Regions from separate parts of the Caldimonas taiwanensis NBRC 104434 genome, predicted to be linked through region 1. Evidence: predicted binding sites of a transcription regulator. Region 1 holds the regulator's gene; each other region holds the start of a gene.
What was found. Region 1 encodes sigma-54, which starts transcription at its own class of promoters, with help from an activator protein. Its sites were predicted from a motif close to TGGCANGNAANCTGCTTT; they were not measured.
Positions count from the first base shown of each region.

Region 1 (4,541 bases):
GCCTTCGTGCAGGCGGTGGCCTCGCGCTACTCGGTCGCGCTGCTCGATCGCTACCTGGCCGCCGGCTGATCCTCGCCCCGCATCGAGCCGCTGACCAGATCGAAGCGAAACAGGCGGCACTCGATCGGTCCATTCCACATCGGAATGCGACGGCTCTCCTTCAGGCGCATGCGCGAGGGCAGTTTCATGTCCGGGCTGAGCACCCAGGCCGTCCAGCCGCCGAAATGGCGCTTCCAGTGGGCGGCCAGACGGGGATAGAACTCCTCGGCCATGCCCGTTTGCTCGGCGCTGCGCGCCACGCGACCGCGCGCCTCGATGCGTTCGCCATAGGGTGGATTGAGCATCAGCGTGCGCGCCAAGCCCTCGCTCAGGCGCGGGGCCACACGCTCCAACACATCGCCACCATGGAATTCGATGGCATGGGCCACGCCGGCACGCTGTGCATTGCGGCGCGCGAAATCGACCATGCGAAACGACACGTCGCTGGCCAACACCGGCACCGTCGGCGCATGGATGCGGGCCTGCGCGGCCTGCTTCAGGGCCTGCCACTGGGAGCGCCCTTGCGCGGTGGCAAACGGCGCCAAACGTTCGAACGCGAAGCGGCGTGTGAGCCCCGGGGCGATCCCGCAGGCGATCTGGGCGGCCTCGATGGCAATCGTGCCCGAGCCGCAACAAGGGTCGAGCAAGGCGCCACCGGCCTCGGGCGTGCCACGCCAGCCGGCTGCCGCCAGCATCGCCGCGGCCAGCGTTTCCTTCAGCGGCGCATCACCCTTGTCCTGCCGCCAACCGCGCTTGAACAGTGGCTCGCCCGAGGTGTCGATGTACAGCGTGGCCTCTTGTTCGGTCAGATGCAGCATCACCCGCACATCGGGGCGCTGCCGATCCACGCTGGGGCGCTGGCCGGTGGCCTGGCGCATCGCATCGCACAGGGCATCCTTGATGCGCAAACCGGCAAAGTGCAGGCTGCGCAGCGGCGAGCGTTGGGCCGTCACGTCCACCTTGAAGGTCTGCGCCGGGCTGAGCCACTGCGACCAGTGCACCTGGCGGGCCAGGGCATACAGATCGTCTTCCTGGCGGTACGGGCCCTGCGCCAGCCGCAGCAGCACGCGCTGGGCCAGGCGGCTTTCCAGATTGAGCGTCATCACCGCACGCGCATCACCGCTGAGCGCGATGCCGCCACGTTCGATCGAGCCGTGGGTGTCGGGACCGAGCAAGGCCATCGCCTCCTCGGCCAACCAAGCTTCCACCCCAGCGGCGCAGGGCAAGAACAGGGAATAACTCACAAGGCCTTTCGCAAATTGGCCGGCGCGATCTTCAGCGCCTCGCGGTACTTGGCCACCGTGCGGCGCGCCACCTGGATGCCTTGCTCTTCGAGCATCTGGCTGATCTGGCTGTCCGACAAGGGGCGGGACGGATCTTCGGCGGCGATGAACTGTTTGATCAGCGCGCGCACCGCCGTGCTGGAGGCATTGCCCCCGGCTTCGGTGTTCAACGAGGAGCCGAAAAAGTACTTCAGCTCGAAGGTGCCAAAGGGCGTGGCCATGTACTTGGCCGTGGTCACGCGCGAGATGGTCGACTCGTGCAGGCCCAGCTCGTCGGCGATCTCGCGCAGCACCAGCGGCTTCATCGCGATCTCGCCATGGGTGAAGAAGTTCTTCTGCCGCTCGACGATGGCCTGCGAGACGCGCAAGATGGTGTCGAAGCGCTGCTGGATGTTCTTCATGAACCAGCGCGCCTCCTGCAGCCGCGCGCCCAGGGCCTGGCTGGAGGCGCTGCCACGCTGCTGTCGAAGGGCCTGCGCATACAGGTCGTTGATGCGCAAGCGCGGCATCACCTCGGGGTTGAGCACGGCCTTCCAGCCGCGGCCAGACTTCTGCACGATCACATCGGGCACGATGATGTGGGCCTCGGCCCGCGCAAACGGCCGCCCCGGCTTGGGCTCGCAGGCCACGATGAGGGCTTGCGCCTGCTTGATCAGTTCTTCATCGGCGCCAGTGGCGGCCATCAGCTTTTTCACGTCGCGCCGCGCCAAGGCCTCCAGGTGGCCCTGGCAGATCATCAGCGCGATGATCTGGGCCTCACTGCGCGGCAGGGCACGCAGCTGCAAACACAGGCACTCGGACAAGTCGCGCGCGCCCACGCCCGTGGGCTGCAGGCTGTGCAACCACTTCAGCGCGCAACGCAGCCGCTCCAACAGCTCTTGGCGGGCGTCCTCGTCCTGGCCGGCCAGGTGCGCGGCGATGTCCTCCAGCGAATCGGCGAGATATCCATCGTCGTCGAGCGATTCGATCAACACCTGCACTGCCGCGGCATCTTCGGGCGACAGGCGCATGCCGAGCAACTGCTGGCGCAAGTGGTCCTGCAAACTGATGCCGGGGCTGGCGCGCTCGATCGGGTCGAGCTCCTCGTCGTTGCTGCCGCTGCGGCTGCCCGGCGTCTCGCGGATGCCGTCGAAGTCGTCAGCCTCGGTGCCGTTTTCCCAATCGTCGCGCTCGGTGGCGCCGACCTCCAGCGCATCGAGCCCAGGCGCTTCGGCCGCCTCCAAGCCCTCGCCGGCTTCGGCCTCGGCCTCGCGCTGGCGGGTTGCCGGTGCCTCGGGCAGCAGGGACACGCCCGTCATCGGGTCGCCGTCGTCGTCCTCGGTGTCGAGGAAGGGGTTTTGCTCCAGCATCTGCTCGACCTCCTGGTGCAGTTCGAGCGTGGACAGTTGCAGCAAGCGGATCGATTGCTGCAACTGAGGCGTCAGCGCCAAATGCTGGGACAGGCGAACCTGCAGGGAAGGCTTCATGGCATCTTCCCGGGCTTACATGCGGAAATGCTCGCCGAGATAAACCTTGCGCACGTCGGGGTTCTCGACGATGTCGGCCGGCGTGCCCTGGGCCAACACCCGGCCTTCGCTGATGATGTAGGCATGGTCGCAGATGCCCAAGGTCTCGCGCACATTGTGGTCGGTGATGAGCACGCCGATGCCGCGCGACTTCAGGAAGCCGATGATGCGCTGGATCTCGATCACGGCGATCGGATCGACCCCGGCGAAAGGCTCATCGAGCAGGATGAAGCGCGGCTGCGTGGCCAAGGCCCGCGCGATCTCCACACGGCGGCGCTCGCCACCGGACAAGGACGGGGCCGGCGCATGGCGCAACTTCTCGATCGACAGCTCGGCCAGCAACTCATCGAGCTGGCGCGAGATCGCCGCCTCCTGGAGCGGCCGGCCCTGGGCATCGTGCTGCAACTCCAGCACCGCGCGGATGTTCTCCTCCACCGTGAGCTTGCGGAAGATCGAGGCCTCCTGCGGCAGATAACTCAAGCCCAGACGCGAACGCTCATGGATGGGCCGGCGCTCCACGCGGTGGCCGTCGATGCGGATCTCACCGGCGTCCACCGGCACCAAACCCACGATCATGTAGAAGCTGGTGGTCTTGCCCGCGCCATTGGGCCCAAGCAAACCCACGACCTCGCCGCTTTGGACCGACAGGTGCACGTCCTTGACCACCTGCCGCGCGCCATAGCGCTTTTGCAGGCCCCACACCTCCAAGCGGCTGCCCGGGCCCGACCGCTCGGGCATGCGCTGGGGCTTCAACGCGCCTCCCCCCGGCCGCCCCCCGAGGAGGGAGACAGCACGCCACGCACCCGGCCGTCCGGGCTGCCGTCGGAGGCGCCTTGCACATGGTAGGTCTCGGCCCCGTGGTCGTAGACGATGGTCTGCCCCACGATCTCGTCGGCCACATCGGTGCCGCGCACACGCCGGATCATGGCCTGACCGCTGAGCCGCAAGGTCTCGGTGCGGCTGTCGTAATCGATGCGCTGGGCCCGACCTTCGAAATGCTCGTCCAGCCCCTCGCGCTTCTGGCGGAAAAAGGCCGGCTCGGCCGCCGAACTGGCCGTGGCGCTGTGGTGGCCATCGGGCCACTGGCGCACCTCCACCCGGTCGGCCCGCAACAGCAAGCTGCCTTTGGTGAGCTCGACCCGGCCGCTCAGCACATTGACCTTGCGCGCGTCGTCGTAGCGCAGGCTATCGGCCGCAAAGCGCAGCGGCTGGTCGCGGTCGGCCCGCTCGGCCCAAGCGACAGGGCTCCCCCCCAGCACCAGCGCCAGCCCCAGCGCGAGCCGCCGGGATCGTCCGAGAAAAGAAAAAAGAAGGCTCATGAAGGCATGAAACTTGCAGTTCAGGCCATTCTAGCCCAGGGAGCGCCGCGCAGGGGAGGGCCCACAGCAGGTTTCATGCCTGGATCGGTGCCGCTGGCGCCCGTGGAGCCTGGGCCGATCCGCCCCGGGACGCCGCTGCGAGCGGCCGGCGTGGCCGGGCTCCGCCGCTGGGCAGGCCTCAGCGGCCGGCGCGGGCTTGGCCGATCAGGTAGTCGGCCACCTGCAGCGAGCGCTCCAGCGAGCCGGCCAAGGCCCCGGAGGTCCAGTAGCGACCATTGACGCCGATGGCCGGCACCCCGTCGATCTTGTAGCCTTCTGCGATTTGCCGGGCCTGGCGGATCTTGGTCTGCACGCCAAAGGAGTTGAAGGCTTCCAGGAACTTGGCGCGGTCGATC
Region 1 covers NZ_BCWK01000011.1:55,038-59,578, reverse strand. The annotation lists gene CTA01S_RS10840 (5'-methylthioadenosine/adenosylhomocysteine nucleosidase) at 1-69, shown strand, start outside; gene CTA01S_RS10835 (THUMP domain-containing class I SAM-dependent RNA methyltransferase) at 51-1,283, opposite strand; gene CTA01S_RS10830 (RNA polymerase factor sigma-54) at 1,280-2,788, opposite strand; gene lptB (LPS export ABC transporter ATP-binding protein) at 2,804-3,565, opposite strand; gene lptA (lipopolysaccharide transport periplasmic protein LptA) at 3,577-4,146, opposite strand; gene CTA01S_RS10815 (thiol:disulfide interchange protein DsbA/DsbL) at 4,325-4,541, opposite strand, start outside.

Region 2 (4,541 bases), on a different contig from region 1:
CAACATCCACCGCGCCGGCGAGTGGACGGCCGCGGCCCTGGTGCGCCTGCTGGAGCGTTGCGATGCGTTTCGCAAGCCCGAGCGCTTCGAGGAGATCTTGCTGGCCTGTGAATGCGATGCCCGGGGCCGGCTCGGTTTGGGCGAGCAGGACTATCCGCAGGGCCAGCGGCTGCGCCGCGCCTTGCGCGCCGCGCAAGGGGTGGACGCTGGCGAGATCGCCCGACAGGCCCAGGCCCGCGGCCTGAGCGGGCCTCGCATTGCCACGCTCATCCACGAGGCCCGTGTCGCGGCCGTGGCCCAAGTCTTGTGAGGACCCAGCCGAGCCCATCGTTCCGATGGGGGCTTGCCGGGCGGGCTGCGCCGGTGCGATCATGAGCCTTCGGGCCAGGCGCCGTGGGGCGGCAGGAGGGTGCGATGACGATGGCACAAATGATCCGCCAGCACGGCTTTCGCAAATGGTACGAGCGTGAACTCGTCCTCAGCCACCTGCACCTCGTGCTGTTGGTGCTGTCCCTGGTGGGCCTGCTGGGCAGCGCCGAGGCTTATGAGCGTGGGGCCCCACTGCTGGTGCAGGCATGGGTTGGCCTGTGCGCTGCGGCCAGTGCAGCCATCGGGCTGTGGGCGCTGCGGCGCTATCTCGCTTTGCTGATGCATGCCGAGCACGTGGCCCATCAAGCGCAATGCCCGGCATGTCACGCCTATGCTCGTTGGAGTCTGATCGACGAGGACCAGGGCGGCCAGCGGCTGCAGGTGCAATGCCAGCGATGCGGCCATCGCTGGCACATCGACGGCTGAGCGCGCGTGGGCGCGCCAGGGCCTTCACGAGGCGACCAGGACACGCCGCAGCTGGATCGCTTCGGCCACATGGGCCATGGCCAGCAAGTCGGCGCCGGCCAGGTCGGCGATGCTGCGGGCGATTTTGAGCACCCGGTGCAGGCTGCGTGCCGACCAGTCCAGCCGGCTGGCTGCGGCCTGCAAGAAGCGCTGCGCATCGTCGTGGAGCCCACAGTGGGCATCGAGCTGCGCCCCTTGGAGCTGGGCGTTCGTGCATCCCTGGCGGGCCAGCTGCCGTTGCCGGGCCCGAGCCACACGCTCGGCCACGGCGGCGCTGGGCTCGCCTTCGGGCAGCCGCAGCAATTCCTCGTGCGGCACGCTGTTGACTTCGACCTGGATGTCGATGCGGTCCAGCAGTGGCCCGCTGAGCCGGCCTTGGTATCGTGCCACGGCCTCGGGGCTGCAGCGGCAGGCGCGCACTCGCGAGCCCAGGTAGCCGCAGGGACAGGGGTTCATCGCGGCGATCAGTTGAAAGCGCGCCGGAAACTCGACATGGTGCGCTGCGCGCGCGATGGTGATCTGGCCGGTCTCCAAAGGCTCACGCAGGACTTCGAGTGCCGCGCGCGGGAACTCGGGCAGCTCGTCCAGAAAGAGCACGCCTTGGTGGGCCAGCGAGATTTCGCCCGGTCGCGGAGGCGAGCCCCCACCGGCCAGCGCCACCGGCGAGGCGCTGTGGTGCGGGGCGCGCAGTACGCGCTGGCCCCAGCGCGCTGGATCGAAAGCGCCCACCAGGCTGAGCACGGCCGCCGACTCCAGGGCCGCTTCGGTGTCCAGCGCAGGCAGTAAGCCGGCAAAGCGCTGCGCGAGCATGGACTTGCCCGTGCCTGGCGGGCCCACCATCAGCACGCTGTGGCCCCCGGCGGCGGCGATCTCCAGCGCCCGCTTCGGGCCGGCTTGGCCCTTGACTTCGCGCAGATCGGGGCCAGCGACAGCTTGGGCTTGAGGACGCTCGCACACCCGCACCCAGCCGTGGGGGGGTGGCTCGCCTGCGCGCGGCGGCAGCAGCGACTGCACCACGTCCAACAAATGCCGCGCGCCATAGACGGTGGTGCCTTCGACCAGGGAGGCTTCGCGGGCGCTGTCCAGGGGCAGCACCATCGCGCGCGCGGCGCCTTGGCGACGCAGTGCCAGGCTCATGGCCAACGCGCCGCGCACGGCCCGCAAATCGCCGGCCAGCGACAACTCGCCGGCGAACTCGTAGCCGTCCAAGGCGGCGGCGGGAATCTGGCCTTGCGCGGCCAGGATGCCCAGCGCAATGGGCAGGTCGAAGCGGCCGGTTTCCTTGGGCAGATCGGCAGGGGCCAGGTTGACGGTGATGCGTTTGTTGTGAGGGAAGTCCAGCCCGCTGTTGATCAGCGCAGCGCGCACACGCTCACGGGCTTCCTTGACTTCGGTGTCGGCCAGGCCCACCAGCGTGAAGCTGGGCAGGCCGTTGGCCAGATGCACCTCGACGGTGACGGGCGGGGCCTGCAAGGCGGCCAGCGCCCGGCTGTGGATCACGGCCAGCGACATGGACGGGAGTCCTCCTGAACATGGTTGTTTTGCTGGGCACGCCAAGGTGCCCAAGCCTGCATTGTGGCGGCAGCCGCCGGCTCCGAGGCCTTGCCGCAGTCCCCGTGGCTGTGGGGGCACAGGTCTGGTGCATCGGCCTCGAATGCACCGAGGTCGTGCGTCGAGGTGCCGATATGGGCTCGCGATGTGCCGTCCTGGGGCGATCTGGGCCGGCTTGGCGATGGCATGTTTCCTGCAGTTGCAGCTGCGGGTTCATTTCTTCACCCCTTCAGGAGTTTGTCCATGCCTCGCAAGACCCTGCTCGCACTCGCCTTGGCCTCTGCCGTGCTCGCCGCTCCGGCGATGGCCGAAGGCGTGGCCACCAACTTCAGCCTGACCACCAATTACAAATTCCGCGGCCAGGACCAGACCGGCAACAAACCGGCCGTCCAAGGCGGCTTCGACTACAGCCTCGGGGGCTTCTACGTCGGCAACTGGAACTCCAGCATCAACTTCGCCAATGGCATCGAGATGGATGTCTATGGCGGCTACAAAGGGGAAGTGGCCGGCCTGGGCTACGACATCGGCGTGCTGCAGTACCTCTATCCCGGACTGTCCGATGCCAACACCACGGAAATTTACGGCGGTCTGAGCTACGGCCCGTTCGCGCTCAAGTATTCGCACACGGTCTCCGACGAGTACTTCGCCGTGCCCGACAGCCGCAACACCGGCTACTTTGCGCTGTCGGCCAACCTGCCGCTGATCGACAAGCTCACCCTCAATGCCGGGCTGGGCTACACGCTGTGGGCCAGCGATGCGGCCCCGCCCGATTACTACGACTACAAGCTGGGCGCCACCTATGACTTGGGCTCGGGCTTCTCGCTGGGAGGCCATGTGGTGGGGGCCAACAAAAAGAACTATTACGGCGACATCAACAAAGCGCGCTTCATCCTCACGCTGACCAAGGCCATGTAAGACCGCGGGTGCCCGGTCGGCAGCGGGCACCTTCTTTCACTTTCAAAGGAGCAAGCCATGAAGATGGTGACTGCCATCGTCAAGCCCTTCAAGCTGGACGAAGTGCGTGAAGCCCTCAGTGCCATCGGGGTACAAGGGATCACGGTGACCGAAGTCAAAGGCTTTGGCCGCCAGAAGGGCCACACCGAGCTGTACCGGGGGGCGGAGTATGTCGTCGACTTCCTGCCCAAGGTGAAGATCGAGGCGGCGGTGGACGATGCCATCGTCGATCGCGTCATCGAGGCCATCGAGGGCTCGGCCCGCACCGGCAAGATCGGTGACGGCAAGATCTTCGTGTCCGCGCTCGAACAGGTGGTGCGCATCCGCACCGGCGAGACGGGCAAGGACGCCCTGTGATTCCATCGACCCAGAGAGACAACCCATGAAGAAATTGCTAGCCATCTTGGCGTTTGGTCTGTCGACCCTCGGGGTCGTGGACCTCGCCTTCGCTCAAGACGCTGCGGCCTCGGCGCCTGCGCTCAGCGAAGCGGCCGCGCCTGCCGCTGCTGCTGCCGCCGATACCGCACCGGCGGCTGCCGCAGAGGCCCCAACGCCCACGGTGAACAAGGGCGACGTGGCCTGGATGTTGACGGCCACCCTGTTGGTCATCCTGATGACCATTCCCGGCCTGGCGCTGTTTTACGGCGGCCTGGTGCGAGCCAAGAACATGCTGTCGGTGCTGATGCAGGTGTTCGTGATCTTCTCGCTGGTGACCGTGCTGTGGGTGCTCTACGGCTACAGCCTGGCTTTCGGCGGCGGCGGTGCCTTCATCGGCACGCTGGACAAGGTCTTCCTGATGGGCGTGACGCAGGAGTCGCTGGCCGACACCTTCTCGCCGCAGGCCAAGCTGCCGGAGTACGTGTTCATCGCCTTCCAGGCCACGTTCGCGGCCATCACCTGTGCGCTGATCATTGGCGCCTTTGCCGAGCGCATCAAGTTCTCGGCGGTGCTGCTGTTCACGGTGCTGTGGTTTACTTTCAGCTACCTGCCCATCGCCCACATGGTGTGGTTCTCCGAGGGGCTGCTGTTCAAGGACGGCGCGCTGGACTTCGCCGGCGGCACGGTGGTGCACATCAACGCGGGGGTGGCCGCGCTGGTGGGCGCCTACATGGTGGGCAAGCGCATTGGCTTCGGCAAGGAGGCCATGCCGCCGCACTCGCTGACGCTGACCATGGTGGGCGCCTCGCTGCTGTGGGTGGGCT
Region 2 covers NZ_BCWK01000007.1:48,784-53,324, forward strand. The annotation lists gene CTA01S_RS07905 (multifunctional CCA addition/repair protein) at 1-310, shown strand, start outside; gene CTA01S_RS07910 (MJ0042-type zinc finger domain-containing protein) at 415-795, shown strand; gene CTA01S_RS07915 (YifB family Mg chelatase-like AAA ATPase) at 820-2,346, opposite strand; gene CTA01S_RS07920 (TorF family putative porin) at 2,629-3,300, shown strand; gene CTA01S_RS07925 (P-II family nitrogen regulator) at 3,358-3,696, shown strand; gene CTA01S_RS07930 (ammonium transporter) at 3,722-4,541, shown strand, end outside.
Region 2: CTA01S_RS07920 (TorF family putative porin) is a predicted target of sigma-54. The motif match lies at 2,568-2,585, and genes of this name have one in related genera.

Region 3 (4,541 bases), on a different contig from region 1:
TCCTTGGTGGCTTGAGCCTGGTCCAGCGCACGTTCCTCGCGGTCCTGCCGGGTTTGCTGCTCGATCTCCACCAATTCGACCAACACCTGATCGGGCTCGTCGGTTTGGGTGACGATCACGTGCACCGGCAGCCATTCGGTGGTCGCCGCACCCGGTGGGCGCCGCAACTGGGTCTCGAAGCGGCTGATGGAAAACTCATTGCGGGCCACGGCCGCGACGGTCTCGCGCACGATATCGGGCTCGACAAACCAGTCGAACAGCGAACCACGCAGCATGCTGCGCCGGGACAAGCCCAGCACGGTTTCGAAGGCCGCATTGACGAAGCGGCAACTGCCATCGGTGCGCACCAAGGCCACCATGGTGGCCAATTGGTCGAACGCCGCCACATGGGCCGACAGTGCCTGGGCAGCATCGGCGCCATCAGACGAGGCAACGCGGGCAGAGGACTCCGCCAAGGACCTGGACCTCAAGGCGCAGCCGGCAGCCGGGCCAACTCACGGCGGATGGAGGCGATGTCGGCCTCCTTGCGAGCGATGTCGGCCTGCAAAGCCGCCACACGATCGAGATACTTCTGATAGTTGCGCTCGTCGCCGCGACGCTCGGGCTCGCCGTTGTTGTACTCCTTGCGCAATGCAGCCAAGGCTTCCTCCTCACGGCGCAGTTCGGCCTCCAGGATGCGCCGGGCATCGCTGTCACGGGCCCGCTGCTCGTTGGGGTCGATGCGCGGGCCGGGCGAAGCCGCAGCCGAACTCGTGCCACCGCCTGAGGGCCGGGCCGCTGCGGGGGGCGGCCGGCGCGACTCCACGATGGTCACATTGCCACCTTCGACCACGCGACAGCCTTTGGCCTCGGCCTCTTTGGGCGTGAGGGCATTGGTGAAATGGTTGCCTGGGCAACGGTAGACCGTCTGCGACCAGGCTGGCGCAGCAGACGTGATGCAGGCGGCCATCACCAGCAAGCGGCAGAAGTCGATTCGTGGCATGAGGTCAGTGCGAACGGGCTGTTCTGTCGTCTGAATAGACCTGGGCTCGGCCGCCGGGTTCACGGCTCGTCTGCGGCGTCGCCAAACCTGCAGTATCGGGCATCTGCGGCATCAGGGTCCAGCCATGCCTGCCTTGGAAAGCGACAAAGGGTGGCAAATGCCACCCTTCGTCACACAAGCGGCTCCCTCACAAGAGCCGTCGGTTGGCCTTACAGGCTGTAGTACATGTCGAATTCCACCGGGTGGGTGGTCATGCGGAAGCGCGTCACTTCTTGCATCTTCAGTTCGATGTAGGCATCGATGAAGGCATCGGTGAACACCCCACCCTTGGTCAGGAAGGCACGGTCTTTGTCCAGGTACTCCAGCGCTTGGTCGAGGCTGTGGCAGACGGTCGGGATCTTCGCGTCTTCCTCGGGCGGCAGGTGGTACAGGTCCTTGGTGGCGGCTTCGCCGGGGTGGATCTTGTTTTCCACGCCGTCCAGGCCGGCCATCAGCAGCGCCGCGAAGCACAGGTACGGGTTGGCCATGGGGTCCGGGAAGCGGGCCTCGATGCGGCGCCCCTTCGGATTGGCCACGTAGGGGATGCGGATGGACGCCGAACGGTTGCGGCTGGAGTAGGCCAGCTTGACCGGCGCTTCGAAGCCCGGCACCAGACGCTTGTAGCTGTTGGTGGTCGGGTTGGTGATGGCATTGAGGGCACGGGCGTGCTTGATGATGCCGCCGATGTAGTACAGCGCGAAGTCCGACAGGCCGGCATAGCCATCGCCCGCAAACAGGTTCTTGCCGTCTTTCCACACCGACTGGTGCACGTGCATGCCCGAGCCGTTGTCACCCACGATGGGCTTGGGCATGAAGGTGGCCGTCTTGCCATAGGCATGGGCCACGTTTTGGATCACGTACTTCTGCAGCTGCAGCCAGTCGGCACGTTGCACCAGGGTGCTGAACTTGGTGCCGATCTCCATTTGGCCGGCGTTGGCCACTTCGTGGTGATGCACTTCCACCGGAACACCCAGCTGTTCCAGGATCAGGCACATCTCCGAGCGCAGGTCCTGACCGGAGTCGACCGGGGGCACCGGGAAGTAGCCGCCCTTGACGGTGGGACGGTAGCCGGTGTTGCCGTGCTCGTACTCCTTGCCGGTGTTCCAAGCCGCTTCTTCGGACTCGATCTTCACGAAGCAGCCGGACATGTCCACGTTCCAGCGAATGCTGTCGAACACGAAGAATTCGGGCTCCGGACCGAAGTAGGCCGCATCGCCAATGCCAGAGGACTTCAGATAGGCCTCGGCCCGCTTGGCCAGCGAGCGCGGATCGCGCTCATAGGGCTTGCCGTCGCCCGGCTCGATCACGTCGCAGGTCATGAAAAGCGTGGGCTCTTCGTAGAACGGATCGATGTTGGCAGTGTTGGGGTCAGGCATCAGCAGCATGTCCGAGGCCTCGATGCCTTTCCAGCCGGCGATCGAGGAACCGTCGAAGGCGTGACCCGACGTGAACTTGTCTTCGTCGAAGGCCGAGATGGGCACGGTGACGTGCTGCTCCTTGCCACGGGTATCGGTGAAGCGGAAGTCGACGAATTTGACTTCGTGGTCCTTCACCATCTTCATCACGTCGGCGACCGTCTTATTGGCCATCAAATGCTCCTAGCGGATGTGTGTGAGGGGAAAGGGGAGGCCGAAGCACGGCCCGCGCGGGCAATTTAGCAGAAAGCATGCCAAGACCGACGCATTCCGGTGCATCGTCGGCACGACAACGGGTCGCAGCCCTCTCCCTGACCGCCCCCCGCGACCTCCCTCGACCGCCACGGGGCATGGCGCCCCTCAAAGCACCACAATAGTGCAATGAGATGCACCAATCAAGGGCTGGTTGCGGCCGCGTCTCGCACCAATTCGGGGCCCAATGACACGCCCAGCGCCCGCAGGCCGGCCAGCAAGTCGGCATAGGCTGGATTCACCGCATCGGGCGGCCCTTTGACCCCGAGTTCGATGTGCCGCCCGTGCTCGGGATGGTCGACGCTGGGCAGGCTGAACACCCGCACCTGGGGATGCCGCCCTTCGATGGACTCCATCAACGGGGTGAGGGTGGCCTCCATGCTGCCGTAGACGATGACCGAGCGCTCCGATCGGGGGCGGGCATGGAAGAGATGCCGGTACCGATGGTCCAGCACCCATTCCATCATCGGCCAGGCCATGACCGGGAAGCCCGGCAAGAAATGCACATGCCCCACGGAGAAGCCGGGAATCTTGTTGTAGGGGTTGGGAATGATCGTCGCCCCCTCGGGAAAGACGCCCATGTTGAGGCGGTGGACGTTGTCGGGCCGATCGGGTTCGAAGGGCTGCCCTTGTTCGCGCGCCAGGTCGCGCATGCGCTCTTCGATGAGCGCTTTGGCCTGGGGATGCAGGGCCAGCGGCACGCCCAACGCACGCGCGGCGCATTGGCGGGTGTGGTCATCGGGCGTCGCGCCAATGCCCCCACAGCTGAACACCACATCACCGCTGGCAAAGGCGTCTTTGAGCGCGGCCTCCAGGCGCGGCGGGTCGTCACCCACGTATCGGGCCCAGCGCAGCGCCAGCCCGCGCTGCGACAGCAGCGCCAACAGCCGCGGCAGGTGCTGGTCCTGGCGCTTGCCCGAGAGGATCTCGTCGCCAACGATGATCAGTCCGAAGTCCATGAAAACCCTCGTGGATCGATGGGGGTGGCTGGGGGCTCAGTCCGGCGTCCCCGGCCCTGCGGGGGGCTCGAGCCGGCCCGCCCCAGGCACGGCCTCGGGAGGCGACACCGCGGGGGCCTCGACGGACGCAACGCAGGGATCGGCCTGGTGGCGCCGGCGCTCCAACGCCGCCAAGGCGTAGTGGATGAACCATAGCGAGGAAAACGCAAACACCAAGGTGTAAAGCCACACCGACACCACCACCAGCAGCGGCGCCAGGATGAAGGCCAAGGCGCCCAGCGCCCACAGCAAGGCCGGGGCAGCCCCAAGGTAGCCGCTGAGCAAGCCCATGCCCAGCAAGGGCCAGCGGTGTTCGCGCATGAGGGCGCGGCGCTCGGCGCGCTCGGCATGGTCGGCCAAGGCATCGAAGGCCAACACACGGTAGGTGAGCCAGCCCCAAATCAGCGGCGGCAACACCAGCGCCAGCGGTGGGATGAGCCACAGCGGCAGGCTGATCACCAAGGCGACCAGTGCCACCAGGGTGTGCCCCAGCATCCACAGGAGGGACCGCCAGAACGAGTCGCCTTGGCGACGCTGCAGCTGCGGGAAGCGTCGAGCGCCCACCAGGCGCACCAAGGCCGGCGTCATCAGGGCCGAGACGGCCATCAGCGACACCACGACGATCACCGGCACGGCCAGCGCCACCACGATCAATGGCGCCATCACCGCACGCAGGCCGGTGGCGCCCATCGATTCCAACCACAGCGTGAAGCTGTTCACCAGGGCCCAGCCTCGCAGCCAGGCATCCACCGCATCGACCGCGGCCTCCCAGTAGAACCAGCCCAGCACGAAACACAGACCGGCCGTCAGCAGCAGCGGCGCCAGTGACAACAGGATGACGCGCGGGTGCAGGCA
Region 3 covers NZ_BCWK01000010.1:57,077-61,617, reverse strand. The annotation lists gene glnL (nitrogen regulation protein NR(II)) at 1-455, opposite strand, end outside; gene CTA01S_RS10230 (hypothetical protein) at 467-982, opposite strand; gene glnA (type I glutamate--ammonia ligase) at 1,192-2,610, opposite strand; gene CTA01S_RS10220 (competence/damage-inducible protein A) at 2,832-3,647, opposite strand; gene CTA01S_RS10215 (EI24 domain-containing protein) at 3,684-4,541, opposite strand, start outside.
Region 3: glnA (type I glutamate--ammonia ligase) is a predicted target of sigma-54. The motif match lies at 2,676-2,693, and genes of this name have one in related genera.